Regions from separate parts of the Carnobacterium alterfunditum DSM 5972 genome, predicted to be linked through region 2. Evidence: a T-box and tRNA genes for the amino acid it is inferred to sense, from the RefSeq annotation. Region 2 holds a T-box; the other holds one or more tRNA genes.

Region 1 (15,407 bases), 860 kb from region 2:
CGAGAAGTCCACAAAACTTTTTTTGAAAATTCTTATAAAAAAAATAGTTTAGTCTTTCATGACAATATTCTGATAGTATGCGAAGAGTTTGAAGTCATTTATAAATGAAGTTGGATCGTTTAACAAATGGTCTTGGTATTTTAAAAGAAATTTCTTCTGGAATAACGGGTTTGCTTGTGGAGAGCCAAGAAAACGTCTAAAGCGGCAACGCTGTGTAATTCACATTGAATCCTTTACATGGCTATAAGCAAACTCTATTCCTCCATGAATTTTGGGTAAGTAATGTTATTAGATTAAGTCTATCAACACCAAAAATTATACAGCCTAAAATTAGTGGTATACTAAAAAGCGGAACGGTCATCAATTAGGAACAAGTTGAAAGGGTGCATAGTTATGATTATTAGAGAGCGTGAAGCTGATTTTGTAATGATTGAACAAAAGAACCATGCTCAATTCGCTGGAGACGTTATGGCTCAATGGGAAACAAGCTTATTTAAAGGGGAACGGTTAAGAAAATCGGTCGATTATGCTATCCTTATGCATGACTATGGATGGGAAAATCTTGATAAAAGCCCTTTTTGGAATGATAAAAAACAAGCTCCTTATTCGCTTTTCGATTTCCCGAAAGCGCCAAAAACAATTTTTTATACTTACGGTATTGATGAAGTTGAAAAGGTTGATCCTTATGCCGCATTACTTTGCAGCAGACATTACAGTCAGTTCTTTTTAAAAGATACCTTAAAAGAATCGCAGGTTTTTCTTGAACGAGAAGAAGAGAGAAAGAAACGGATCATTGCTGATTTAGGTGAATTTGATCAACAACTATTTGATTTTCACTATGCCTTGTTGGCGTTAGGAGATACTTTGTCTGTATTCGCTTGTATAAACGAACCGGGTGCTACAGAAGAAACCATTCATCCATTCTTTAAAAAAGGACTTACCTTAACTGCTGAACTTGGATTGAAAGCAACAACTATGAGGCCAAGCTGGAGTGATGAACATACGATCGTATTGGATGTGTTCCCTTTTGAAAAAACAATCAATAGTAGAGTGATTCAAAAAGTTGTTTCAAAAGCAGCGATTCAAGAAAAAGGGCTCTTAGATAGTTACAAAGAAACGGAATACGAAGAAGTAAGCATTAGGGTCAGATCGAACGAAGGATAAGTCAAAACGGCTGAGATGATTATAAATAAAAATCAGCTGAAGTTATTGACAAATAGTTAGAGAACTTGTATAGTCTTAACGGAACAACAAAACGATTAAAAAAACCACTAAAAATCAAATAAACTTATCTGAATGATAAAAGTAGTCAAAGTGCTTTCCATTCCTTTTGTAAAAAACAAAGGGGTGGAGTGGGCACTTTTTTCGTGCAAAAAAATAGAAGGAGTGAGAGAGCTTGACATTAGAATTTGAAACCATTGCAGCGATTTCAACGCCTCCAGGTGAAGGAGCAATAGGAATAGTAAGATTGAGTGGGGAGCAAGCAATTGAAATTGCAGATCGCGTATATAAATCTGGTTCAAAATCGCTAGCTGAACAGAAGAGTCATACTATCCACTATGGTCACATCGAGAACCCTAAAACAAACGAAACAATTGATGAAGTAATGGTATCCGTTATGCGTGAACCCAAAACATTTACTAGAGAAGATGTCGTTGAAATCAATTGTCATGGCGGTATTACCTCGGTCAATCAAGTCTTGCAATGTGTTTTGCAAAATGGAGCCCGCTTAGCTGAACCCGGTGAATTCACAAAACGAGCCTTTTTGAATGGGCGAATTGATTTGTCTCAAGCAGAAGCAGTAATGGATCTGATCCGCGCTAAAACAGATAGAGCCATGCATGTTGCATTAAAACAACTGGATGGAAACTTGTCTCATTTGATCCGCAATTTGCGTATGGATATACTGGATACATTAGCTCAAGTAGAAGTAAATATCGATTACCCTGAATACGACGATGTTGAAGAAATGACTTCAAAATTATTAATTGAAAAAGCTAAACTAGTTAAAGCTTCGATCCAACAATTGCTTGCAACTGCCAGTCAAGGAAAGATTTTAAGAGAAGGACTAGCGACAGCAATCATCGGACGACCAAATGTTGGAAAATCAAGCTTATTGAATTATCTGCTAGATGAAGAAAAAGCTATCGTTACAGATATTGCTGGTACCACACGAGATGTTATTGAAGAATACATCAGCGTTCGAGGTGTACCATTGAAACTGATCGATACAGCTGGAATTCGTGAAACAGAAGACATTATTGAACGTATTGGCGTAGAACGAAGCCGCCAAGCCTTAAGTGATGCGGATTTAGTTTTGTTAGTATTTAATCAAAGCGAACCTTTAACAATAGAAGATAAAGCTTTAATTGAAGCAACAAATCAACACCGTCGCATTGTCATTTTAAATAAGATGGATTTGCCAAATAAATTGGATTTAACTGAATTAGAAACAGTAGTAGAGCCAGAAAGTATCGTGAAGACCTCTATTTTATCCAAATCAGGTATAGATATTTTAGAAAAGAAAATAGCAGATCTTTTTTTCACTGGTCAAACAGGCGAAAGAGATGCAACTTATGTATCTAATGTACGTCATATCGCATTGTTAAATGATGCAGAAGCTGCATTAGACGAAGTTATCAGCGGAGTAGAAGCGGGAATGCCAGTTGATCTCGTTCAAATCGACATGACACGTTGTTGGGATCTATTAGGCGAAATCACCGGAGACAGCGTCCAAGACGAACTACTGACCCAACTATTCAGCCAATTCTGCTTAGGAAAATAGAATGCTGAACTTCCCGTTTGGACACGCAGCTCAACCAATAAGATATGAGAAAATTTGATATTTATAAAAAAACTGAAGTACAGAAAAGAAGGGATTGTTTAAATGAATCATTACGAAGCTGGAAATTTTGACGTAATCGTTGTTGGTGCAGGACATGCTGGTTCAGAAGCCGCATTAGCAGCAGCAAGAATGGGAAGCAAAACACTTTTGATCACCATCAATCTAGATATGGTCGCTTTCATGCCGTGTAACCCATCAATTGGAGGACCCGCTAAAGGAGTCGTGGTCAGAGAAATTGATGCTCTTGGTGGTGAAATGGGCCGCAATATTGACAAAACATATATACAAATGAGAATGTTGAACACTGGTAAAGGACCGGCTGTTCGAGCTTTACGCGCACAAGCAGATAAATTTATGTATGCAAATGAAATGAAGAAAACAATTGAAGAAACCAAAAATCTTGTTTTAAGACAAGGTATCGCTGACGAATTAATTATTGAAGAAGGTATATGCAAAGGAATCATCACAAATACTGGTGCTATCTATCGTTCTAAGACGGTTATTTTAACAGCGGGAACGTCTTCTCGTGGTCAAATCATTATTGGAGAACTAAAATATTCTTCAGGTCCAAACAATTCGCAACCGTCTATTAAACTATCAGAAAGTTTACTGGAAAATGGATTCGAATTGAAACGTTTTAAAACCGGAACGCCTCCTAGAGTTAAATCATCAACCATCGATTATAGTTTAACAGAAGAACAACCTGGTGATAAAAAAGCGAATCATTTTAGTTATGAAACGCCAAATAGTGTTTACTTAAAAGATCAATTATCTTGTTGGTTAACATATACGAATGAAGAAACTCACCAAAAAATCCAAGAAAACTTACACCGTGCACCAATGTTTACAGGAATCGTTGAAGGGGTAGGTGCACGTTACTGCCCATCAATTGAAGATAAAGTTGTTCGTTTTAGCGATAAACCAAGACATCAATTATTTTTGGAACCAGAAGGACGCAATACAGAAGAAGTATACGTCCAAGGCTTGTCAACATCTCTTCCAGAAGATGTTCAACAAGATATTATACACTCAATCGAAGGGTTGGAAAACGCAGAAATGATGCGTACCGGTTATGCAATTGAATATGATGTGGTCACACCTCATCAATTGCGCCCTTCTTTAGAAACAAAAGTAGTTGAAAATCTATTCACTGCTGGCCAAATGAACGGAACTTCTGGCTATGAAGAGGCAGCAGGTCAAGGAATCATGGCTGGTATCAATGCAGCACTTAAAGTCCAAGGGAAAGAACCGTTTGTTATGAAGCGTAGTGAAGGCTATATCGGAGTGATGATCGATGATTTAGTGACTAAAGGAACAAATGAACCTTACCGTTTGTTAACGTCTCGTGCAGAATACCGCCTACTGTTACGTCATGATAATGCTGATTTTAGACTGACTAAAATAGGTCATGAAATAGGCTTGATTTCAAAAGAACGCTATGACACGTTTTTAATCAAAAAAGCTCAAGTTGAAGGAGAACTAGAACGTTTAGGTTCTATCCGTTTGAAACCAACTGCAGAAATCCAATCTTATTTAACTGAAAAAAATCAAGCACCACTAAAAGATGGAATTTTGGCAAAAGACTTTTTGCGCCGACCAGAAGTTGCTTATCAAGATCTTTTGGCATTTGTCCCACGTGATTATGAACTTCCAGCAACTGTCGAAGAACAGGTAGAAATTCAAGTTAAATACGAAGGATACATCGCTAAAGCTTCTCAAAAAGTAGATAAGTTAAAACGAATGGAAAATAAACGTATACCAGAAAATATCGATTATGCTTCTATTAACGGGATAGCTACTGAAGCGAAAGAAAAGTTGATTAAAATCCAACCTGAAACCATTGCTCAAGCTAGCCGTATTAGTGGTGTGAACCCAGCGGACATTTCAATTTTAATGGTTTATGTAGAACAAGGAAAAATTGCAAAAGTATCCGTATTAGAATAACAACTATAAAAAAAGGGATGTAAAAGGCTAGGACATAAGTCCTAGCCTCTTTGCCTATCCAACTTTTGATTCTAAAGATACTTCTAAAAGGTGCATCATCGGTAGAAAATGAGATGCAATTGACTATAATACCTTTACCTCTTTTTATTAAAAAATATACGTAAAATTAGTTTGATCACTTACCTGGAATTTCTGTCGGAATAGGGGATGCTTGTAGCCGTGTAAAGAATTCAATGTGAATTACACAGCGTTAGCGCTTCAGCGATTACGGTATGTTTGAAGCTTGAAAGCCGGAAGACTTTCTTTTCGGCTTCAGGCGCTTCCATGGCTCTCCACAAGCAAACCTGTTATTCCAGCAGAAATTTCTTTTAAAACACCAACACCATTTTTTAGGCAATTAATATATATAGAAAAAAAGAGTCTGTTTATCAGTTTCCTGATCTAAAATGGACCCTATAGAATGGACACCAAAAAAAGGTGCTCTCTATAGGGTCTATTTTTGTATACTGATATAAAGAAGAATAGGTTAATACTTGCACTTCGTGCAGAAAGGAGCGGATAAATGTCAAAATTAACATTTACACCAGAACAAATTCAAATTTTAAAAGCAAACCCATACGTTAAAAATGTATCGGAGAAAAGTATTACTTATTCCGATGAGTTTAAACGCTACTTTGTTTCAGAATCATTGGGTTCAAAAACGGCTAAGCAACTATTTATTGAAGCTGGATTTGATCCGGAAATGATTGGTAAAAGTAGGATAAGATCATTCGCTGGTAAATGGCGAAAAAGATACCGTGATAATGGTGTTTTGGCATTGAAAGATACACGACAAGATTGTTCAGGCAGACCTCGAAAAACACCATTAACACTTGAACAACAAATTGAAAAGTTACAGGCCAAAATCCTATTATTAGGACAAGAAAATGACTTGTTAAAAAAATCAGAATGGAGCGAAAGGAGGCCAGAAAACAGCGAAAAGATTAGCAGAATCTTTTCAAGGATCCATGAAATGAAAACCAAGGGTTCCTATACAGGAACCCTCATAGATGCCTGTAAAGCGTTGGGTGTTTCTCGTTCAGGTTACTACAATTATGTTAAAAGTTTAGACAGTAGAAATGCACGTGATGAGGAAGATCAAGTCTGGAGAACTCAAATTGAAGAAGCTTATAACTACCGTGGTTACGAGAAAGGTTCTCGAAGTATCGTAATGTACTTCCTAAACGTTCTGGGCATTACCGTCAATCGTAAAAAAGTACAGCGCCTGATGAGGAAATTTAATATCTTCTGTCCTATTCGTAAAGCAAACCCCTATAAAAGAATGGCAAAAGCCACCAAAGAACACAGCACTGTTGAGAACAAGTTGAAACGTCAGTTTGATCAAGGAATAGCCCATAAAGTTTTATTAACAGATATCACTTATTTACCTGGAACCGGCGGGTTTATAGGTTATTTATCAACTGTAAAAGATGGAACAACGAAAGAAATTCTAGCTCACTATGTGTCTGACAGTTTAAAACTTGATCTTTCATTAACAACGGTTGATTTATTAATGAGTGCCCATAGCACAACGCTACATAAAGATGCCTTTATCCATTCAGATCAGGGAGTCCATTACACCAGCCCTAAATTCCATAAGAAATTGGCTGATAATCAGTTAGGGCAATCCATGTCCAGAAGAGGGAACTGTTGGGATAACGCTCCACAAGAGTCGTTCTTTGGACATTTGAAAGATGAAATAGAGTATAAAGATTGTGGGAATTTGGAAGAACTTCGAGCAATTGTGACTGATTATATGGACTATTACAACAATGAACGTGGACAATGGAATCTGAAAAAACTGCCCCCTGTTCATTACAGGGAGCAGCTTTTATTGAGTGTTTCATGAGGTCTCTTTTTTAAAATGTCCTTGACACAGGGTCCATTTCAATTAAACAGACTCTTTCTCTTATACTCAGTTAGTTATATCCTAGCCTCAAACGGCCTTTTTCACTTATATATCATCAAATTTGGTGTTCTTTTAATAATTTTCGAACGGCACTAGCTTTCTTTAAATCACAAGTAATAATCAAATGATCTCCAACATGAATAAAAGTTTGTCCATGAGGGACGATATGTTCATTTCCTCTACGCATGGAAGATATGATAACTTCTTCAGGCCAGTCTATTTCTTGTATCGACTTGCCAGATAAAAGACTGTTAGGTTCAACGGTATGCACAAAGGAGTATGGCTTGCTAATAATAACATTGTTATCAGCAGGAAGCAGCTTTTCCAATAAACTTTCGTAGATAGGTTTAACGTCTAAGATGTCTGCTGTTATATAGGCTGTCAAGGAAACAACAGCTAAGGGCATTAATTGATTCAAACCGCCAACCATTTCAGTAACTAATAAAATAGCGGTTAAGGGTGCTTTTCCGATAGCAGTAAAATAACCAGCCATAGCAAATAAAATAAAATGGGTTAAATACTGAGGGTCCATTTGGAAATAAGTGATCATGAACTGGGCAAATAGAGCACCAAGTAAGGCTCCTAAAGATAGAATAGGTAAGAAAATACCTCCTGGAACACTGGCGCCATAAGATACCATAGAAAAAATAAAGCGGAAAATAAATAATCCAACTAAAACAGCTAGCGATAAATTCCACTCAGTAAACTGCACGACGATCCCACTTCCACCACCAATTATTTCTGGTAGGTAGTAACCAATCGGGATTACTAATAGAAGCGGAATGACTGAATTAAAGTGCACCGGTATAAAGGAAAACAATTGATAAAATTTAGGAAGGACATCCAATAAAACTTTATTGTAAAACCAGCCCCCTATCCCTAAAAAAATCCCTAATAATGGCAAGTAGATATAATACTGTATCGGAAGAGATGTTATGGCTCCGATATCCAATACCGGAGCCAAACCAAAAATGGTCAAAGAAACGAAATTGGCTGTAATAGCTGAAGCAAATGTCGTTATAGCAACTAAGGGAGAGAAATTGTGATGGACTTCTTCCAAAACAAACAACAGTCCTGCTATGGGTGCATTAAAAGCAGCTGCTAAACCAGCACCAGCTCCACTCGATAGTAAGACGTTTTCTTCTATTTCATCGCCTTTGGTTAATTTGCTGACACCTGATCCAATTGAAGCTCCTAGTTGAATAGAAGGACCTTCTCTTCCGAGGAAAAGTCCAAATCCAATGGCTAACAGCCCACTAACGAACTTTTTCCATAGAATAGACCACCAAGAAGTATGGACGACGCCTTGAACTTGACCTTCTACTTGTGGAATACCGCTTCCTTTAATGTTTGGTTCGCTTTTTATAAATAAACCAATAATAATAGCAACACCAATAGAAACAAAGACCCATGGAATCAACCATAAAGGTTCTGAATGGAAAAATTTGTACAGATGAATAATATTTTCTAGAATAATTTCTACACCTAAACGAAACAAACTAACAATTACTCCAGTTAACATCCCTACTAAAATTCCTTTAGTGATGTAACGAATTTGTCGATCATTAAGTTTAGTCAATAAACTGCTCATAACTCAATCTTCCTTTTTTAAAAATATTTTAAGCTTCTATTCTCCATAGTACTCCTTTTAGCGGTAAGGATACAGGATAATTTTTAAAACAGCAAAAAGTACTTTACTTTAATAGCGCAAGTAGCTTATACTAAAAAGCAGATAGAATCAACTATAAAAGGTTTCTTAGCTCAGTTGGGAGAGCACTACCTCGACAAGGTAGGGGTCGCTGGTTCGAGCCCAGTAGAGACCATCACGAATAAGTTTATGAACGTTGACCAACCTCAACTTTTATAAGCTTATTTTTTATTTTTTTTTTAATTTAACTAGTTTAGATAGTGTGAAAAACGCTTTAAAGTATTGCACTTCTAGTTGATTTGTTATACAGTTGAAAAAGACGGATTTGTGAAACAAAAAAGTGTTTCACGTTAGTAAAAGGAGTTGAGTTAATGAACCCAGAAGAGTTTAAAAAGGCCCTTGAAGGCAAGGGGATAATGGTTACTGAGAAACAAATGGAACAATTTGATCAATACCTTAAACTGCTACAAGAATGGAATGAAAAAATTAATTTAACCGCAATCACTCAAACAGAAGAAGTATACTTAAAACATTTTTATGATTCTATTACAGCTGGTTTATATGTGGATTTTAACAAAGGGGTCCAAAGCTTATGTGATGTAGGTGCAGGTGCCGGGTTTCCAAGCATCCCCCTAAAAATTATTTTTCCACAATTAGAAGTAACAATAGTAGATTCATTGAATAAAAGAATTCAATTTCTAACATTATTAGCAAAAACGTTAGAATTAGACGGTGTTCATTTCTATCATGACCGTGCCGAAACATTTGGTCAAAATAAACAATTTCGTGAATCATTTGATTTTGTAACAGCTAGAGCTGTTGCTCGTATGAGTGTTTTAGCGGAATTATGTTTGCCGTTAGTTAAAAAAGAAGGACTCTTTATCGCTTTAAAAGCCAGTAATACAAAAGAAGAGATGGCTGAAGGTCAAAAAGCCATTGCTACGCTAGGTGGAAAGTTTCGTGAAGAGTTTGTTTTTGAACTTCCACATGAAGCAGGAGGACGACATGTTGTTTTAATTGATAAAAAGAAAGAAACACCAAAGAAATTCCCAAGAAAACCAGGAACACCAAATAAGAATCCATTGTAGTGAAGACCACTACTTATCAGACTATTCCTATTCGGATTCAACTACTCAATAAGAACGTTTTTTGATATAATAGGATCAGAGAACAGAAGTGACTGAGGGAGAGAAAAAGAATGGCGTTGTCTAATTTATTTGGTTCAGGAAAATCTAAAAAGAAAATCGAAAATGAAGAGGATCTTCAATCAGAGGAATTAAAAAACCCAAAACAGGTCCAACAAATTGCTGTCCAACAGATTGTTCCAAATCGTTTTCAGCCAAGAAAAGTATTTAACGCAGAAAAATTAGATGAGCTAGCTCGTACGATCCATATTCACGGATTGATCCAGCCCATCATCCTTAGAAGATATGAAGCAGATAAATATGAAATTATTGCTGGAGAACGTCGCTTTCGTGCTATGCAGCTTTTGGGATGGCAAGAAGTACCAGCCATTGTTCAAGAGATGTCAGATAACGAGACGGCTTCTGTCGCATTAATTGAAAACTTGCAAAGGGAAGAATTGACGGCTATTGAAGAAGCTGAAGCCTATAAAGGTTTGATGGCTTTAAATGAGATGACGCAAGAAGCATTAGCGCAACGCATTGGGAAAAGTCAATCTTTCATTGCAAATAAACTGCGGTTATTAAAGTTAGCAGAACCTATAAAGCAGGCATTATTGAATAAAAAAGTGACAGAAAGACATGGCCGTAGTTTATTAGCATTATCTTTTGAAGAACAAAATGAATTATTAAAGGTGATTCTTGAAAAGAAATTAACTGTTAAAGAGACAGAACAGTTAGTCAAGTTAAAGCAAGCTGAAAGAGAGAAGAATTCGAATCAGCCAAAGAACCGCATAAAAAGAATTTCCAAAGATTTTCGGTTAGCAGTAAATACGATCCATAAATCGGTTGATTTGATTAAAGAAACGGGTATTACCTTGCAAGCAAAAGAGGAAAACCTGGAAGATGTTTATCGTATTACTATTGAGATCAAGAAAGAAAAATAAATAAATAAAGAGCGATAAATGAAGACATTCATTTTGAACAAATGCGTAGGAGAAAAATACGCATATTATAATTTTTCTCCTATTTTTGTGTGATGTGGTTAAATCAGTGGTAAATAGTTACTAGAGGATATTGAACACAGATGGAGGAAAAAGGATGGCACGAATTATATCAGTTGCAAACCAAAAAGGCGGAGTTGGGAAAACAACGACAACAGTCAACTTAGGTGCTTGCTTAGCTTATTTTGGAAAGAAAATTTTATTAGTTGACATTGATGCACAAGGAAATGCAACAAGTGGTTTGGGCGTAAGAAAGTCAGATGTTGAAAAAGATATTTATGATATTTTAGTAAACGAAACACCCGTTAAAGAGGTTGTTTTGCCTTCTTCGAGAGAAAACTTGTGGGTCGTGCCGGCCACGATTCAATTAGCAGGTGCAGAAATTGAGTTAACTTCACAAATGGCTAGGGAATCCAGATTAAAACAAGCACTGGAAAAAGTGAAAGATGATTATGATTACATCCTAATTGACTGCCCCCCATCATTAGGCCATTTGACGATCAATGCCTTTACAGCAAGTGATTCTATTTTAATTCCTGTTCAATGCGAATATTATGCTTTAGAAGGATTAAGTCAATTGCTGAATACGGTCCGACTGGTCCAAAAACATTTTAATCCCGAATTAAAAATTGAGGGTGTTTTATTGACTATGTTAGATGCGCGTACAAATTTAGGTTATGAAGTTGTCGATGAAGTGAAAAAATACTTCCGCGAAAGAGTTTATAAAACGATTATTCCACGGAATATCCGTTTATCTGAAGCCCCAAGTCATGGGCTGTCGATAATTGATTATGATGCGCGTTCTAGAGGAGCAGAAGTCTATCTTGAATTAGCAAAGGAAGTGCTAGCAAATGGTTAACAAAAATAGTAAAGGGTTAGGAAGAGGGATCGATGCTCTTTTTGGCGACTATGCTGAACTGTCAAATATCAATGCAACGAATGAACAAGTTCAACAAATCCTGTTAACGGATATCAGACCCAATCCTTATCAACCAAGAAAAACATTCGATGAAGCAGCCTTAAATGAACTAGCAGAATCAATCAAATTATCAGGTGTCTTTCAACCTATTATTCTTCGCGAGTCAAAGATCAAAGGCTATGAGATCATAGCTGGAGAACGTCGCTTTAGAGCATCTAAATTAGCAGGCAAAGAAACAATACCAGCTATCATCCGTGAATTTGATGAAGAAAAGATGATGGAAGTTGCTGTTTTAGAAAATTTGCAAAGAGAAGATCTAACCTCACTTGAAGAAGCTGAAGCATATGAAATGATGATGAAAAAGCTAAAACTAACGCAAGAAGAAGTAGCAATACGTTTAGGTAAAAGCCGACCATATATCGCCAATTATTTGCGTTTATTAGGATTGCCCGATGCCGTTAAGGAAATGCTGCAAAATGAAGACATCTCAATGGGACAAGCAAGAACATTGCTTGGACTAAAAGAAAAAAAACAAATCACAAAATTAGCTAAACGAGTGGTCCGAGATCATTTGACCGTTCGTCAATTAGAGCAATTAGTGAATAAGATGAACCAACCTAAAGAGGCAGCAGCAGAAGCAACTAAAAATGATAAAAAGCCTTATTACATCCGTGAGAGTGAAGAACGGCTAATGGATAAATTTGGTACAAGTGTTTCTATCAACGAAAAAAATCAAAAAGGTAAAATTGAGATCGAGTATCTTTCGACAGATGACTTAACACGCATTTTAGATATTCTAAATATTCAATTTGATGATGAATAAACGCTTATAGGGAGATTAATGATGGAAAAAAATTACGATTTAAATGATATTGTTGAAATGAAAAAACCTCATCCTTGTGGGGCAAACCGTTGGCAAATCATTAGAATGGGTATGGATATCCGAATCAAATGTACGCAATGCGGCCATATGGTCATGATGCCAAGAAGAGATTTTGAAAAGAAAATGAAAAAAGTTTTAGAAAAAGCAGTAGAAAACTAAAAACAAAAATTATTAAAAAAGGAAGAGTGAATTTAGATATGGCATTAACAGCAGGAATCGTAGGTTTACCAAATGTAGGTAAATCAACTTTATTTAACGCAATTACAAAAGCAGGAGCAGAAGCAGCTAATTATCCATTTGCAACAATTGATCCTAATGTAGGAGTTGTAGAGGTCCCTGATCACCGTTTAAAACGCTTAGAAGAATTGGTTTCACCAAAGAGAACTCTTCCAACTACTTTTGAATTTACCGATATTGCCGGAATCGTAAAAGGGGCAAGTAAAGGTGAAGGGCTTGGAAATAAATTCTTAGCTAATATTCGTCAAGTAGATGCTATTTGCCACGTTGTTCGTTGTTTTGAAGACGATAATATCATCCACGTTGAAGGCAAAGTCGATCCGATTTCAGATATTGAAACAATTAATTTAGAATTAGTACTAGCTGATTTAGAGTCTGTTGAAAAACGCTATGCTCGTGTATCAAAAGTTGCGCGTACAAAAGATAAAGAAGCAGTTGCTGAGTTAGCCGTGTTGGATAAGATCAAACCGGTTTTAGAAGAGGGAAAATCAGCTCGTTCGATCGAATTTAATGAAGATGAAGAAAAAATCGTTAGAAGCTTATTTTTATTAACGGCAAAACCGGTTTTGTATGTAGCAAATGTTTCTGAAGATCAAGTAGCGGATACTGAAAATGATGATTTAGTCAATCAAGTACGAAAATTTGCAGCTGAAGAAAAAGCAGAAGTAAATGTGATTTGTGCGAGGATCGAAGAAGAAATCGCCGAACTTGAAGATGAAGAAAAAGAATTATTTTTAGAAGAGTTAGGCATTAAAGAATCTGGTTTAGATCAATTGATCCGTTCAGCATATAACCTTTTAGGGTTAGGTACGTACTTTACTGCCGGTGTTCAAGAAGTTCGTGCATGGACCTTTAAAAAAGGGATGAAAGCTCCTCAAGCGGCAGGAGTTATCCATAGTGATTTTGAACGAGGATTCATTCGAGCAGAAACGATCGCTTATGAAGACTTTGATAAATATGGAAGTGAACAGGCCGCAAAAGAAGCAGGCCGTATGCGTTCTGAAGGAAAAGAGTACGTTGTCAATGATGGAGACGTACTATTATTTAGATTTAATGTATAAATAAAAAATTGACTAAGAAAGTTTAGCAAGGCCTAGAAAGGGGCATTTGATCCGTGGAAGAAGTACAAGGTAATACAACACAAGCAAAAAAAGAAGAGAATAACGCATTGCTTCAAAAATTGACCAAACGAAATGAACAATATATGTTGAGTTTGAATAAAGCTTTAGTTGAAAAAAATATGTCTGAAGCAAAAAAAGAAGAAATCTTTAATGACATGCTTCATAATTTAGTTGAACGTCAAAAAGCTGGCGAAACAGCTCGTCAATTATATGGGACAGTTACCGAATGTGCCAATCATTTAGTTGCTAAGCCTGAGCAATCTCAAGTAGGCCCTTCTAAGAATTGGAAAATCGCTTTAGATGGTGGTTTAATGATAGGTGGATTATTCTCTCTTATAACGGGTCTTTCAGGCCTATTCAGCAGTGTAGAGGAAGCATCATCTTCACTTGGACTAATTACTACTCTATTGAACTTTATTATGGGAGGATTAGTCATCCTGTTGATCGCTAAAAATATGCCGGATAGAAAAAACCCTAAAAAAGGTGGGATGGTCCGCTATATCCTGGTTTCAACTACAGGTATGTTAGCTCTAATGTTTGTGATGACAGGCTCGATGATGGTGATTCCAGCAGCAGTCAATGTGCCGATAAATGCCATCGGTAATATAGTGATCGGTATTTTAGCCTTCGTCGCAAAATATTTTGCAAAACGCAAATTAAACATCCGAGGCGGGTTATTCTAGATCCTAAAAAGTAACAAAGTGGATAACAAATGAGAGTTCCCATCAGCTAAATTTATTTAGTTGATGGGAACTTTTTCTCATCTTATCTTCATTATAGCGTGGTTTAGCTGCTAGTAGACAGGAAAAAAGGGGCTTAAGAAACAATTCGACCATTTGCTATTGACTATCTTTGATATCTCTGTTATTTTTGTAGATAAAATTATTGAACAAATCAATTGAAAAAAGGGGCGGATGGTTGTAATGTCTAACTGGGAAACAAAATTTGCGAAAAAAGGGTTTACTTTTGATGATGTGTTGTTAGTACCTGCTGAAAGCCATGTTTTACCAAATGAAGTGGATTTAAGTATTCAACTAGCCAAAAACATTAAATTAAATGTTCCAATAATGAGTGCTAGCATGGACACGGTGACAGACTCAAGAATGGCTATTGCAATGGCTCGTCAAGGTGGCCTAGGTGTTATTCATAAAAATATGACCGTGAAACAACAATCAGATGAAGTGAGAAAAGTAAAACGTTCTGAGAGTGGTGTTATTCTCGATCCTTTCTTTTTAACTCCCACCCATTCCGTTTCAGAAGCAGAACATTTGATGAACCGTTACCGTATCAGTGGTGTGCCGATCGTAAATAACATGGAAGACCGTATCTTAGTAGGAATTTTAACGAATCGCGACTTGCGTTTTGTAGCAGATTATTCGATTCAAATTGATGAAGTAATGACAAAGGACCAGTTAGTTACAGCTCCAACAGGAACTTCTTTGAAAGAAGCAGAGCAGATTTTGCAAAAACACAAAATTGAAAAATTACCAATCGTTGATCAAAATGGTCGTTTAAGCGGCTTGATAACGATCAAAGATATCGAAAAAATACTTGAATTTCCAAATGCTGCAAAAGACTCTCATGGCCGTTTATTGGTTGCAGCAGCAGTCGGTATAACGAGTGATACTTTTGAAAGAACACAATCTTTGATCGATTCAGGGGTCGATGCGATCATAGTAGATACTGCTCATGGTCATAGTGCAGGAGTGATCCGCAAAATCAAAGAAATTCGTGAAG
Region 2 (15,407 bases):
AGGTGAGCGCACAAGGCACCCCAGAACTAACGAGGGAAGCAGAATTAGGTTACGGGGTAGTAGAGGCCTACGCAGGAAAAGGGTACGCGACGGAAGGAGCGCAAGCTTTTTTAAATTGGCTGGATTCTGAAAAAATCAAGGTAGTGAGAGCCAAAACTTATTTGTATCATAAAAAATCACAACATATTTTAAAAAAGTTAGGATTTGTAAAAACAGGTGAAAGTAATTTTACGGGTGGCGAACGGGTGGCAAATTTTGAATGGAAGTCAAATCAAATTCTGTATCACGAAAATAGAACCCAAAGCGAAAAAGCTAAATGAAAAACAGTTAGCTTTTTCCGTCTTTTAGATCAAAAAAATAATTTTTTGAATAATGAAGCTTTTTCTTCTACCTCTTTTTGAGGAGCATTCTGAGGATACTTGACCGCTACATCAACTGTTTTTTCATTAACAGCATCAGTCGAAACATAAATCAAACCAAGTGGACTACGCTGAGCTCCTTCATCGGATACGATTCGAAAAGAACAATCGTTTTCTTGACTTAATTTAATATAGGGACTTAATAGATTCATATCAACTTGTCCGTTTAATAGTAATTGTTGATTTGGGTGAAGTTGAATTTCTTTCTTCAGCGATTCAAGATAGTCATTAGAGGTAAGCTGTTCAATAGTCATAGATAAGTAAACGCGTTCCCTAAGACTACCAAAATACTTGTTTCTTTCATCTGGATTCGTCTTTTTATTTCCATAGATACCTTTTGATAAATAGTCTTGAGTGTCTCTGTCAGCCATTTTAAAAGCCCCCTTTGGTAATTAATTGGCAATCAAATATAGGTCTAAATAATGTGTTAGATTGATTTTCAGTATAGCATGAACCTTTATAAAATAAAACTTTTTTCATTTGCTCAACTGTACACAAAAAAACATAAAAATTATTGCTTTTTATAAAAAAATTATATACAATCGGCATCAGTAATGAATAAAATATGCGACTGAATTAGTAATAAGGTTTTGGTTCGTTCAAACAAGTGGGATCAAGATTGTCTCTTTAGAAGTAACAGCAGACCCTTTAATCCAGTAAACAGCTGCTTTTAGGGACGAAAAAAATAGTTATTTGACGCTTGGCATTTGGTAGTTATCGGATGGTGAGATCCAGTTAACGCAATTAATAATAGATGAAATGAGAACAACTATTGAGTAATACTGGTTGTGTTCTAGGAGTGTGAGAAATGGAAAATTGTACGTTTACTGAGGCTGATTTTGCTGTGTTTGCAATTGAAGGATTAGAACCGAGAATGTCAGCTATTCGAAAACAAATCCAACCGAAGTTTCATAGGTTAGGGCAAGAATTTGCAAAAGTATTAGCTGTTGAACTAGATATAAAAAGTCTACCTGTCCATATTGCACAGCACATAAGAAGAACGAAAAATCCTCCAAAAGATACCTGGCTGGCAATTGGAGGAGACAACAGAGGTTATAAAAAATACCCTCATTTTCAATTAGGGTTGTATGAAACGCATGTCTTTATCTGGTTGGCTTTTATTGATAATCCTTTACATGAAGAAAAAATGGCTTTACAAATAATTGAAGATCCAGCTCTATTATTCAAAGTTCCTGATGATTATGTTGTTTCATGGGACCATACAAAAGAGCAAGTAGTACCAATTCATGAAGCCAATTTATTGAACGGGTTAATTCGATGGCAGACAATTAAAAAAGGAGAATTTTTAATTGGCAGACAAATTTCGGCTGAAGATCCACTCCTAATAAGTCCGGAAGAGACTCAACGATTTATACTCGATACATTTAAACAGTTATTGCCGCTGTATAGACAAGCTTACAGTGTATATGAAATAAAAGAAATCCATATTTAAGAACAATAAAAGGATCCAATACGACTTTGAGCGTATTGGATCCTTTTTTATAAGATGGAATTATTAAGCAAATACAATATGCCATTCATTGCGTTTTGCTAAGAAATCTTTGGCTAATTTTTGTGCACCCTCTAGAGTGTGATTAGCTGCCCAACCGCATTGCGTTTCGTTGCTCGCTGGAACCTCAGTAGCCACTAAGATATCCTCCATTGTTTTTTGTAACACGTCTAAAATCTCATTGTAATTCTCATGATTAATGACCGTTAGATAGAAACCTGTTTGACATCCCATAGGACCAAAGTCAATGATATAATCTGCATGGTTACGAATCAGTTCAGCCGTTAAATGCTCTAAAGAGTGGAGACTCATCATATCCATATGCTCTTTATTTGGTTGTGAAAAACGGATATCATATTTTAAAATTTTATCGCCATTCGATCCGATTTTTTTATCCGCTAGTCTAACGTAAGGTGCTTTGACTTTTGTATGATCTAAGTTGAAACTTTCTACATTCATTTTACTTGTCATAAAACAATTACTCCTCTTTTTTAACTTTATTTAAGTTGCTATTACTTAGTGTACCATTTTTAGAGAAATTCTAAAAATATTTATTTTTTGATAGATAACGAAAAAACACTGAATGTAAAATCTCAGCGTTCATCATCTTTGTTGCTATCTTTTTGCTCATTCAATTTGCGGACGATAAATTCATAATGTATAAGTGCATTAAAATCATCTTGATAATGAATAACTATTTTAGATTTATTACTTTTTAATTTGACAGAAGGACCAGTAACTTCAATTACTGTATTATTAGACACAGTATACACTCCTTTTTAGTGGAATAAATTTAATGGGTAGGGACGAATAGAAAATCTGGATAACAAAAACAAATAATTGCTAGGTTATTAATTAATAAAGCTTACCACAAAAATGGATAGATGAAAATATACTTGAACTACTTTTTCGTTTTTCTCATCAAATTCATATGAGACCTCATAACCAACTAGTTGGAGCGGTTAAGAACTATTAAATCTGAATAAATTTTATGCTCTAGAATATTATTGAAGCAGGAATGAAATAGAAAAAAACCCACAAACATTTTGGTAAATGTTTGTGGGTTTAAGAATCTGTTTATTACTCTAATTAAGATTAACGAGAGTAATATTCAACGATGATTGTTTCATCGATTTCAGCAGATAATTCATCTCTTAATGGTAAACGGTTATATGAACCTTCTAATTTTTCAACATCGAAAGTTACGTATTCAGGACGGCCAAATAATGATTCAGCAGCTGATTTAATAATTTCCATGTTTTTAGATTTTTCACGAACAGTGATAACTTGTCCAACTGAAACGCTGTATGATGGGATATCAACGCGTTTGCCATCAACAAGGATGTGGCCATGATTTACTAATTGACGTGATTGACGACGAGTAGTAGCTAAACCTAAACGGTAAACAACATTATCTAAACGTTGTTCTAAAAGGATCATGAAGTTTTCACCATGTTTACCTTCTTTGAATTTACCAGCTTTTAAGAATAAGTTACTAAATTGACGTTCGTTCAAACCAAACATATGACGTAATTTTTGTTTTTCTTGTAATTGAATACCGTATTCTGTTAATTTCTTACGGCTGTTTGGACCATGAGGACCTGGAGCGTAAGGACGGCGTTCGATTTCTTTACCTGTGCCAGAAAGTGAAATGCCTAGACGACGAGAAACTTTCCAACTTGGACCTGTATAACGTGACATAATGTAATTCCTCCAATAAATTTTTTTTTTGGAGTAAAATAATAAGTTGAAGTTCAGTATTTCGTGCAGTCCATTTTTCAATCTTCACCTTTGCAGCCATAGGTTACGCAATTGCACCATTGTTGGCAACGAACTGTTGACGTGAATACCACTCTCACGCTGCATTATTTTACACATTTGCAAGTATACGCTATAAAACATTGAAAAGTCAAGTCATACGGTTAGATACTTGAAGAATCTAACAGAATATTGACAAATTCTTCTAAATACTTTTGATCGATTTCATCAAAACGGTTAGTAATCGGAGCATCAATATCTAATACCCCAATAGCGCGACCATCTTTGACCAAAGGCACAACGATTTCAGACTGACTGGCAGCATCACAAGCGATATGTCCTGGAAATTGATTAACATCTTCAACAAAGATGCTCTCTTTTTTTACAAAGGCAGTCCCGCAGACTCCTTTTCCAAGTTGGATTCTTATACAAGCTACTTTGCCTTGGAAAGGCCCTAAGACAAGTTCGTCAGAAGCAGGCTCATATAAGTAAAATCCTGCCCAATTGATAGAAGGTAAGTTTTCAAATAATAAAGCGGCTGCGTTGCTAAAATTAGCGATGAAATTAGTTTCATCACCGATAATTGCACTCAATTGTTTAATCGTTAATGAATAAGTAGCTTTTTTTGTCATGTGAACACTCCTTTAAAATTCATGATACCACTCCGTAAAAATTAATTTTTCCTAGATTTTCCTAGATTGAGGTGTGAGAATGATTTCTTCTATGTTATAATATACAATAGGAGTTTTTATAAGTAAATCCTTATTGTTAAATCAAGTCAATCGTTACATGGATACATAAATAAAATAACTGTTTTATGAAATTAAAATGAAGTCAGCAGTAACTCAATCGGAGGTTTTAGAATGGAAATGGAAACTGTTTTAATTGTTATCATTGTACTAGCTGTTGCAGCTTATGGGACAGGTTATTTTATGAAAAAAAAGCATTATCAAACTATTAATAACTTGGAGCAACAAAAATTTGATTTAATGGATACATCAGTTGCTGAAACGATTCAAAATGTTGAAATTCTTTCTTTAACGGGTCAAACAGAGAAAAATTTTGAACAATGGAAAGATAAATGGAAACAAATTGAACTAACTGCATTTCCAGATATAGAGAATCTGCTATTTGATGCTGAACAAACGACAGACAGATTTCAGTTGATTAAAGCTGGCAAATCTGAAAGTAGAAGTAGAGAGTTGATTGAGAGTACTAAAAATAAAATAAAAGAGATTCAATTAGCGCTAAACGAATTATTGAAGAGTGAAGAGAAAAATAGCCAAGCAATTAAGAAAGTTGAAGAAATGTATCAAGGTATACGGAAAAAATTGCTGACCCAAAGCTTTTCTTTCGGTCCAGCATTAGATAAACTTGAAAAGAAACTCACATTTTTAGAATTAAGTTTTTCCAATTTTTTTGAACTAACTTCCTCTGGAGATCACATTGAAGCTGAAGAAGTATTGAAAAAGGTTAATTATGAGACAAAAGAGTTAAATGACGCTGTCACTACTATTCCTAGTTTAGTTAAAGAAATCAGCAATGAATTCCCAGCTCAAATCCAAGAATTAAAAGAAGGTTATCATGAATTAAAAGATGTGCAGCATTTTGTCTTTTTAGGAGACACACTGACATCCGATATTGCTGAAATTGAACAAGACATAGAACAAGGTGAAAAATTAATAAAACAATGTGAAACCGAAAAAGTTGAAAAGTTGAATTCAATCATTGAAGAAAAAATCAATCATTTGTATGATGTTATGGAAGCTGAAATAAGCGCTAGAGAAGCAGTAGAGAAAGAACAACCTATTTTGGCGAAACTTATTGAATTTGTGAACAAAAGAAATCAACAATTATTGATTGAAATTGATCGAGTATCTCAAAGTTACACACTTGACGATACATTCTCACAACAAACAAAAGACATGCAAGAACAAATTGAAGAAATTCAATTGAATTTTGAAACGTTTAATAATGGAATAGAAAAAAATCAAGCTGTGTATACGGTTGTAGCAGAAAGCCATGCTGAAGATAGTGAAAGATTGGCTCAAATTGAGGAGAAACAAGAAAAATTGATCAAACAACTGGCTGACTTACGCGAGGAAGAAACAGAAGTTAAAGAAAAAATTGATGATTTTGAGTTTAATATGCGAGGAATCAAACGCTACATTGAAAAGCAGCATTTACCGGGATTACCTGAAGAATATTTAGATTTGTTTTTCGTCACTACAGAGCGTATTGAAAAATTAGCGAAAGAATTAAATAAATTGAAAATCGATATGACTGAGATTAAAAAAATGTGTGAGATGTGTGAAGATGACGTTGAACTGCTTATTGATAAGACTGAAGAAATCGTGGATAGTGCAATATTAACTGAGTACATGATGCAATATGCTAACCGATACCGAAATGACCATCCTCAAATCGGAGAAGCTATTTTAGAAAGTAATGAATTATTTAATAAAGAATTTCAATATAAAGAAGCGCTTGAAATTATCTCAACGGCATTAGAAGTTGTGGAACCTGGTTCATTTAAAAAAGTTGAGAATCAATATTATGAAGAAAAAAGCAGAACTGCTAAATAACAAAGAATAAATAAATCTAATTAAAAAGAATAAAACAGAGTAGTGAAGAAAACTACTCTGTTTTATTTTGTTAAAATAAATAGACGTGCCTTGTATTGAAAAAAGTTTTTGTTATAATGAGTAAAGAATTTTCAAGTGTGGGATAACCTAAAAGAAAGTGTGACAATAAAATGATTTATTTTGATAATAGTGCAACAACTAGTATAGATAAAACTGTTTTACAAACATTCGAAAAAGTAAGTCAAACTATTAATGGTAATCCTTCCAGTTTACACCAATTAGGTAATTATGCTGACGGCCTACTTCAACAGTCTAGAAAACAAATAGCTGATTTGTTAAATGTTTCATCTGAAGAAATCTATTTTACAAGTGGAGGAACAGAAGGGGACAATTGGGCTATTAAAGGAACAGCAATTGAAAAACATCAGTTTGGAAAACATGTGATCACAACAGCTGTTGAGCATCCTGCTGTTAAAGAATCAGTTGCTCAGCTAGAGATGCTAGGATTTGAGGTTACTATTTTGCCCGTTGATCCAAATGGAAGAATATCCGTCTCTGATTTGAAAGAAGCTCTAAGGTCGGACACTATCCTAGTTTCGATAATGGCTGTAAATAACGAAGTTGGAAGTATTCAGCCTATTATTGAAATAGGAGAAGTTTTAAAAGATCATCCAGCGGTCCATTTTCATGTAGATGCTGTACAAGCAATAGGGAAAATCCCTTTACTGTTAGGCAGAGAGTCAAGAATTGATTTAGCAACTTTTTCTGCTCATAAATTTCACGGGCCTAAAGGTATGGGCTTCATATACATCAAAAAAGGAAAACAAGTCGCTCCACTTTTAAATGGCGGGGGGCAAGAATCTGGTAAACGTGGCGGTACAGAAAATGTAGCCGGCGCAGCAGCAATGGCTAAGGCTTTGCGCCTTCTGCTTGAAAAAGCAGGAGAGAAGCAAAAGAATCAAGATGAGATAAAAACTTATCTCATGGGACAGCTAGAAGCGTATAGAAGAGTTTCTGTTTTCTCACAAAAAGAAGGTGCTCCTCATATTTTATGTTTCGCTTTAAAAGGAATCAGAGGAGAAGTAATGGTTCATGCTTTTGAAAAAAAAGAAATTTATATTTCAACAACAAGTGCGTGTTCTAGCCGTAATGGTACAGCTTCTAGTACTTTAGTAGCAATGAATGTACCTGGAAAAATAGCCGCAAGTGCGGTGCGTATTAGTTTAACAGATACAAATACATTAGAAGAAGCTGAATTTTTTATGAAAGAATTTGGTCATCTATATCAACAATTCAAAGACATTAAATAAACCGGAAGAATAGCAGAGAGGAAGTAAGCAACACATGCAATACGATGAAGTGATGATACGCTATGGCGAACTGTCAACAAAGGGAAAAAATAAAAAAGTTTTTATCAACCAGTTAGCTCAAAATGTGAAACTTGCCTTGCACGATTTTGAAGAACTAAAAGTACACGGATCGCGTGACCGTATGCATTTAGAATTGAATGGTGCAAACAGTGATGCGGTATTAGGAAGATTGAATGCTATCTTTGGGATTCAAACGTACTCTCCAGTTAGACGTTTGGAAAGAGATATTGAACTTTTAAAAAAAGTTGCAGTCGAAATGATAGCAGAACTTTATACAGAAGGAAAAACATTTAAAATTACTACTAGACGTTCAGACCATGATTATGAGTTGGATACAAATGATATGAACCAACTAATTGGAGCGGAAATTTCTAGTAAAATCGAAGGTATAAAAGTTAAAATGAAAAACCCAGATATCGACTTACGATTAGAAATTAGAAATGAAGGCTTCTTCATTTCTAGTGAAACTATTTTAGGAGCAGGTGGTTTGCCTGTCGGGTCAAGCGGAAAAGGGATGCTGATGTTATCTGGCGGAATTGACTCTCCTGTAGCGGGTTACTTGACTATGAAGCGTGGCGTGAGTGTCGAAGCTGTTCATTTCAACAGCCCTCCGTATACAAGTCCGCGTGCTCTTCAAAAAGCAAAAGATCTAGCTGCTAAATTAGCTGCTTTTTCAGGTAGCGTCCACTTTATTGAAGTACCTTTTACCGAAATTCAAGAGGAAATCAAGAAAACTATTCCAGAAGATTATTTAATGGTTGTTACTCGAAGAATGATGATGAGATTGACTGATCTTATTCGTAAAGAACGCAAAGGGTTAGCAATCATTAATGGAGAGTCATTAGGTCAGGTTGCATCACAAACGCTGCATAGTATGATAGCCATCAATGACGTGACAGCTACTCCTATTATTCGACCAGTTGTTTCAATGGATAAAAACGAAATTATTGAGATTGCCCAAAAAATAGATACATTTGAGTTATCCATTCAACCGTTTGAAGATTGCTGTACAATTTTTGCACCACCATCACCTAAAACGAAGCCTAAACTAGAGAAGTCTCGTGAATTCGAAGACAGATTGGATATTGATGGGTTAATAGAAAGAGCGATGAAAGGTTTAGTAATCACAAAAATCAAGGTTGGAGATACATCAGAAGCTCAGCAAAAAGCTGGTTTTTCAGGTTTGTTATAGAAAAATTAAATAAAATACTGAAAATAAGCTGAACACATATGTTGTGGTCAGCTTATTTACCATCTCGCCTTTGTTAATTTTCGGACGCTAAATAAAGTTTAAGTGATGTATAATGAAAAAAGAGAATTAGACAGGAGGATATAAATTGAAATTATGGAAAAATGGTCTTTTTTATACAATGGAAAAAGAAGAAGAAACAGTTTCAGCTGTGATTACTGATGGTGAAAAAATTGTAGCTGCAGGTGAAGAAGAAGAGTTGAAAAAACACTACAATAAAGAAATAACTGAGGAGATCGATTTAAATGGTGAAACAGTTTTCCCTGGTTTTGTGGACAGCCATTTGCACTTGTTATGGTATGGATTAAGCCTTGCTCGCTTAAATTTAAATCAGTCAAGAAGTAAAAAAGAAAGTATCGATAAGATTCGTGAAACGGTTCAACATCTCGCCTATGATGAATGGCTATTTGTTGAAGGATATAATGAAAATGAATGGCAAGATGATCCAACTCCTATAACAAGAATAGATTTAGATGCTATTTCGACACATCATCCTTTGTTGGTCCGCAGAATCGATTATCATAATGTGGTCATTAATACAGTGTTGATCAATAAAATTGGAATCAAAGAGGGACAAATATATGATGGCGGTGGAGAAATCCAATTAAATCGAGAAGGAAAAATAACTGGAGTTTTAAAAGATGAAGCTACGAATTTAGCTATAAATGCTTTTCCAGCGACAACGCCAAAAGAACAAGAGGAGTACTTGAAATTAGCAATCGAAGATTTATGGTCAAAAGGGATAACGGGTGCTCATTCCGAAGACTTACATTATTTTAATGGATTTGAGGGAACTTTAAAAACTTTTCGTGATGTGATTAAAGAGCAAAAAAAACCTTTTCGCGTACATTTATTGATCCATCATAAGGAACTGAAAGCTTATAATCATTCTGCTAAATCTTTTTTAGATGGTGATCCATATATAGAATTAGGAGCTATGAAAATATTTTATGATGGAACTGTAGGATCTCGAACAGCATTAATGAGTCAGTCGTATGCTGGAACTGTTAACAATGGTTTGCAAATTCAAGCTGATGAAGATTTTGTTTCATTGATCAAAGCAGCACGTAAAGCTAAACTACCAGTAGCTATTCATATTTTAGGGGATAAAGCATTTGAAAAAGTGATTGCAACCCTTCGTGAGTTTCCGCCAATGTCTGGACAACTCGATCGTATGATCCATACCCCTTGGCTGAGTAAAGAACTATTAAAAAAAGCGGAAAATTTGCCGTTGATTTTTGATGTGCAACCGCAATTTATGAGCAGTGATCTGCCCTGGGCATTAGACGTTTTAGGTGAGAACCATCCGCCTTTGGTCTTTGCATGGAAGAGTATAAAAGACGCTGGGTTCCAAGTAGCTGGAAGCAGTGATGCACCAATTGAAATACCCAATCCATTTTATGGCATCCATTCAGCTGTTACAAGAACTGTTAGGGAGGCAACTAGTAAAAAACGTTATTTTCCAGAAGAAGAACTTTCAGTGTTTGAAGCTCTTTCGCTTTACACTATAGGAAGTGCAACTGCTGGATACAAAGAAAATACTAGAGGTAAAATAAAAGCTGGCTATATAAGTGATTTTACTATCTTGAAAAAAAATCCTTTTATGATTAAAAAAGAGGCATTAGATCAAATTAAGGTTTCAAAAACAGTTGTAGGTGGAATCGTAGTATTTCAAAAAAATAATTGACTATTAATAGTATTAGTTTAATTTAAGAAGACAGGCGATAAAAGCCTCCTTCTTTTTTCAAATACAATTGTGATGTTAATCACAATTGTATTGAGTTAATCATTAAAAGATGATATGATAATGAAGAAATTAAAGATCAGGGGGCAGAAATAGTGGAACTAAATACTAAAATACATCAAATTCCAAATGCTACAGCTCATAGACTGCCTATTTATTATCGTTCATTAAAAAAGCTGAATGAAACGTGTGTAGAACGTATAAAATCAAAAGAATTGAGTCAACTTACACAAATCCCCTCAGCAACGATCCGAAGAGACTTTTCTCACTTTGGTGAATTAGGAAGAAGCGGATACGGTTATGAAGTAGCTTATGTAACGGAAGTGTTTCGTGAATTATTAAATGTGAATAATGTCATTAATGTTGTGCTTGTTGGCGTTGGGAATCTTGGAAAAGCCATCTTAACAAATAATTTTAAGAAAGAAAAAAATATTACGATCAAGTGTGCTTTTGATATTCAACCATCTTTTTTTGGAGATGAAATTTCTGGTGTTCCTATTCTTTCAATGGAGAAGATGAAAGAAGTTGTCGTCAACCAACAAATCCATACGGCAATCTGTGCTGTACCCAGTGAAGTATCTCAAGAAGTGGTGGATCAATTAATTGATGCAGGCATTACATCGATATTAAATTTTGCTCCAGGAAGAATAAAAGTACCGAATAACATCCAAATGAAGTATATTGATTTTTCTAGTGAAATCTTCACAATGGTTTATCAAAATGAAGCTCTGTATCCAGTGAATTTTGAAGAAGCCGATCAACAGAATAGCTAGAGATAAGCTAAGTGAAACACTTGAATTAATGTTTGTACCCATTCTGAGGCATTGCTTTAAAAAACTATTATTCGTATACTATTCTAAGATGATAGTTAGAATAGGAGTGTTTGGTATGGAAATTAATCGAAAAGGTACATCATATAAATTGAAAGGTAATCAGCCTAAAGTTGGGGATAAAGCACCTGATTTTAAAGCTAGAAACTTAGCGGATAGTGTGGTTGAATTAAACGACTTTTTCGGAAAAGTTGTATTGATCAGCGTGATCCCAGATATTGATACCCGAGTATGCGACCTACAGGCAAAAGCGTTTAATAAAGTTGCCAGCGAATTAGATGAAGTACAGTTGATCACGATTTCTAATAACACCAAAGCACAACAAGCTGAATGGTGTGCTGGGAAAGATATCTCAATGGAAATGCTGCACGACAGTGAATTGAACTTTGGACAAGCATATGGTTTAATTATGGAAGAGCTTGGGAATTTGGCTCGTTCAGTATTTGTTATCAACCGTAAAGGCGAAATCACTTATCAAGAAATCGTTTCAGAGATGACTAGTGAACCAGATTACGATAAGCCTATCGAGGCTGCTAAAGAAGCAAGGGAACCAAATGAATCAGGCGCATTGAAATAGAACGATTTTAATGCTATTATGTAAAAATAAAAGGCAATGAACAAGAAGAGTAATTTTAGGTGCTGGCTTATTTAGAGAAGAGAACGAATGGTGAGAGTTCTTAGTCAGAATAAAATGAAAGTAGCTTGGGAGCTGACAAGGTGAAAGTAAAGTAACTTTGTTCGGAGTAACGATCCGTTAAAAATGGAACTAAGAGGTATACTTTTTATAATAGTAAAAGTATGCAATATAGGTGGTACCGCGAGTGAAAAGCATTCGTCCTAATAATAATTTATTGTTAGGATGAATGCTTTTTTTTGTTTGTTCAGATCTGTTAAGTAAAATTATAGAGGAGAGATAAGATGACTAATGAATTGAAAATGTCTACTAAATATCAACCGAATCAAGTAGAAGCTGGTCGTTATGAAAAATGGATAGAAAAAGGATTATTCAAACCAAGTGGAGATAAGACAAAAGAAGCATATTCTGTTGTTATCCCACCTCCAAATGTAACTGGTAAATTGCATCTAGGTCATGCATGGGACACAACTTTGCAAGATATTATTATTAGACAAAAAAGAATGCAGGGATTTGATACATTGTGGTTACCAGGAATGGACCACGCTGGAATTGCAACGCAAGCTAAAGTAGAAGCTAAATTAGCTGAAGAAGGTATTTCGCGTTATGATCTTGGGCGTGAAAAATTCAATGATACAGTTTGGGATTGGAAAGAAGAATACGCAAGTGTGATTCGTGAGCAGTGGGCAAAAGTTGGTATTTCAGTTGATTATAGCCGTGAACGCTTTACATTAGATGAAGGGTTATCAGAGGCAGTACGTAAAGTGTTCGTTACGATGTACAACAAGCAATTGATCTATCGTGGGGAATACATTATTAACTGGGATCCAAAAGCTAAAACAGCTCTATCAGATATTGAAGTGATCCATAAAGATGTTGAAGGTGCCTTTTATCATATGAGTTATCCTCTAGCAGATGGTAGCGGGGTAGTAGAAATTGCTACGACACGTCCTGAAACAATGTTAGGTGATACGGCGATTGCTGTTCATCCTGAAGATGAACGTTTCCAACACTTAATTGGAAAAACGGTTATGTTGCCATTGATGAATCGTGAAATACCCATCGTTGCAGATGACTATGTCGAAATGGATTTTGGTACAGGTGTAGTGAAAATTACTCCAGCTCATGATCCTAATGACTTTGAAGTTGGAAAACGTCATGATTTGCCACAAATCAATGTGATGAATGATGATGGATCAATGAATGAATTAGCTGGAAAATATGCCTCTATGGATCGTTTTGAGGCTCGTAAAGCTATTGTAAAAGATTTAGAAGCAGAAGGTCGATTGATCAAAATAGAAAAAATGGTCCACAGTGTCGGACATTCTGAACGTACAGGGGTCGTAGTTGAACCAAGACTGTCTACACAATGGTTTGTAAACATGGCTCCATTAGCTAAAGAAGCCTTAGAAAGTCAAAAGACAGAAAATAAAGTGAACTTTATACCTGAACGTTTTGAAAATACGCATACGCGTTGGATGGAAAATGTTCATGATTGGGTAATTTCGCGTCAATTGTGGTGGGGACACCGTATTCCTGCTTGGTACCATAAAACAAGCGGTGAATTGTATGTAGGGATGGAAGCCCCTGAAGACAGTGAAAACTGGGTACAAGATCCAGATGTTTTGGATACATGGTTTAGTTCAGCATTATGGCCATTCTCTACAATGGGTTGGCCTAACGAAGAAGCTGAAGATTTCAAACGGTATTTCCCTACGAACACGCTAGTAACGGGATATGATATTATCTTCTTTTGGGTCAGCCGTATGATGTTCCAAAGTATAGAATTCACTGGAAAACGACCATTTAAAAATGTGTTGATCCATGGGTTGATTCGTGACGAAGAAGGCCGTAAAATGAGTAAATCATTGGGAAATGGGATAGATCCAATGGATGTCATTGAAAAATATGGTGCAGATGCGCTACGTTGGTTCTTATCAAATGGATCCGCTCCGGGACAAGATGTTCGTTTCAGTTATGATAAAATGGATGCTTCTTGGAACTTTATCAACAAAATTTGGAATGCTAGCCGCTTTGCATTGATGAATATGGAAGACTTCACTGTAGATCAAATTGATTTAACTGGTGAAAAAACAATTGCTGACCGATGGATCTTGACGAAATTAAATGAAACCGTTGAAAAAGTAACCGATTTATTTGAGCGCTTTGAATTTGGTGAAGCAGGTCGCCATTTATACCACTTTATTTGGGATGATTTCTGTGATTGGTACATTGAAATGAGCAAAGAAGTATTGTTTGGAGAAGATGAAAAAGCGAAACAAATGACTAGAAGTATTTTAGCTTATGTATTGGATCAAACGTTACGTCTATTGCACCCAATCATGCCATTTGTTACAGAAGAGATCTGGGAAAATATTCCTCATGAAGGAGAATCACTTGTGGTAGCAGAATACCCGGTTGTCCATCCAGAACTGTCTGACGAAGCAGCAACTAAGGGTATGGATGTGTTGATGGAATTGATCCGTTCGGTTCGTAATATTCGTTCTGAGGTGAATACACCGTTGTCCAAAAAAATTGAATTATTGATCAAAACAAATGATCAAACGATCGAAAAATTCTTGAAAGACAATACATCTTATATTGAACGCTTCTGTAATCCTGAAACGTTGACGATCTCAAGTGATGTAGAATCCCCTGAAACAGCTATGTCAGCTGTAATCACAGGTGCAGAAATCTACTTGCCACTAGCTGGATTGATCAATCTTGAAGAAGAAATCGCTCGTTTAGAAAAGGAATTAGATAAATGGAGCAAAGAAGTGAAACGTGTAGAAGGAAAACTAGCAAATAAAAAATTCGTGGAAAATGCTCCTGATGCTGTAGTTGAAGCTGAAAAAGCGAAACAAGGCGAATACCTTGAAAAACAAGCTTCAGTAACTGAACGTATAAAAGTATTGAAAAATCAGCTTTAAATAATAAGGCGTTATAAAATAAAAACGAGCAAAACTAGAGGGAACTCTTAGCTTTTTGCTCGTTTTTATTGTTAACTAGTGAAAAAGACTGCAGGGTAGTTTATAATTAAATTGGATATGGAATATAAAAATAAGTGGAGGTAAATAATGTTCATTACCTATGAAGAAGCACTGAGCTGGATCCATGCTACTAGAACTTTCGGTGAGAAACCAGGGTTAAAAAGAATGGAATGGATGTCAAGCCAATTAGACCATCCTGAAAGAAAATTTAAATCGATCCATATTGCAGGAACAAACGGCAAAGGTTCTACGCTGGCTTTTTTGAGGGATATGTTTGAAGCTAATGGCCAAATAGTAGGAACGTATACATCTCCTTAC

What was found. A T-box is a leader RNA that pairs with one kind of tRNA and senses whether it is charged. The one in region 2 lies ahead of BR50_RS09715 (valine--tRNA ligase), so its partner is inferred to be a tRNA-Val.
Region 1: it has a tRNA-Val gene. The T-box ahead of BR50_RS09715 (valine--tRNA ligase) is inferred to sense a tRNA for this amino acid. The anticodon was not compared.

The regions. Positions count from the first base shown of each region.
Region 1 covers NZ_JQLG01000004.1:1,095,914-1,111,320, reverse strand. Annotated here, with positions in the region: gene BR50_RS05735 (ASCH domain-containing protein) at 1-108, shown strand, start outside; gene BR50_RS05730 (DUF3891 family protein) at 394-1,164, shown strand; gene mnmE (tRNA uridine-5-carboxymethylaminomethyl(34) synthesis GTPase MnmE) at 1,397-2,785, shown strand; gene mnmG (tRNA uridine-5-carboxymethylaminomethyl(34) synthesis enzyme MnmG) at 2,888-4,789, shown strand; gene BR50_RS05715 (IS3 family transposase) at 5,352-6,677, shown strand; gene BR50_RS05710 (ClC family H(+)/Cl(-) exchange transporter) at 6,793-8,328, opposite strand; tRNA gene BR50_RS05705 (tRNA-Val) at 8,488-8,560, shown strand; gene rsmG (16S rRNA (guanine(527)-N(7))-methyltransferase RsmG) at 8,757-9,473, shown strand; gene noc (nucleoid occlusion protein) at 9,584-10,453, shown strand; gene BR50_RS05690 (ParA family protein) at 10,608-11,369, shown strand; gene BR50_RS05685 (ParB/RepB/Spo0J family partition protein) at 11,362-12,252, shown strand; gene BR50_RS05680 (DUF951 domain-containing protein) at 12,274-12,471, shown strand; gene ychF (redox-regulated ATPase YchF) at 12,510-13,610, shown strand; gene BR50_RS05670 (DUF1129 domain-containing protein) at 13,664-14,353, shown strand; gene guaB (IMP dehydrogenase) at 14,594-15,407, shown strand, end outside.
Region 2 covers NZ_JQLG01000004.1:1,951,590-1,966,996, forward strand. Annotated here, with positions in the region: gene BR50_RS09655 (GNAT family N-acetyltransferase) at 1-320, shown strand, start outside; gene BR50_RS09660 (YueI family protein) at 350-790, opposite strand; gene BR50_RS09665 (YktB family protein) at 1,228-1,872, shown strand; gene BR50_RS09670 (S-ribosylhomocysteine lyase) at 1,936-2,400, opposite strand; gene BR50_RS12790 (hypothetical protein) at 2,523-2,693, opposite strand; gene rpsD (30S ribosomal protein S4) at 3,025-3,630, opposite strand; gene BR50_RS09680 (GAF domain-containing protein) at 3,852-4,319, opposite strand; gene BR50_RS09685 (septation ring formation regulator EzrA) at 4,551-6,272, shown strand; gene BR50_RS09690 (cysteine desulfurase family protein) at 6,443-7,582, shown strand; gene thiI (tRNA uracil 4-sulfurtransferase ThiI) at 7,617-8,834, shown strand; gene BR50_RS09700 (amidohydrolase) at 8,980-10,578, shown strand; gene BR50_RS09705 (redox-sensing transcriptional repressor Rex) at 10,731-11,408, shown strand; gene tpx (thiol peroxidase) at 11,524-12,042, shown strand; T-box leader at 12,070-12,308, shown strand; gene BR50_RS09715 (valine--tRNA ligase) at 12,384-15,029, shown strand; gene BR50_RS09720 (bifunctional folylpolyglutamate synthase/dihydrofolate synthase) at 15,177-15,407, shown strand, end outside.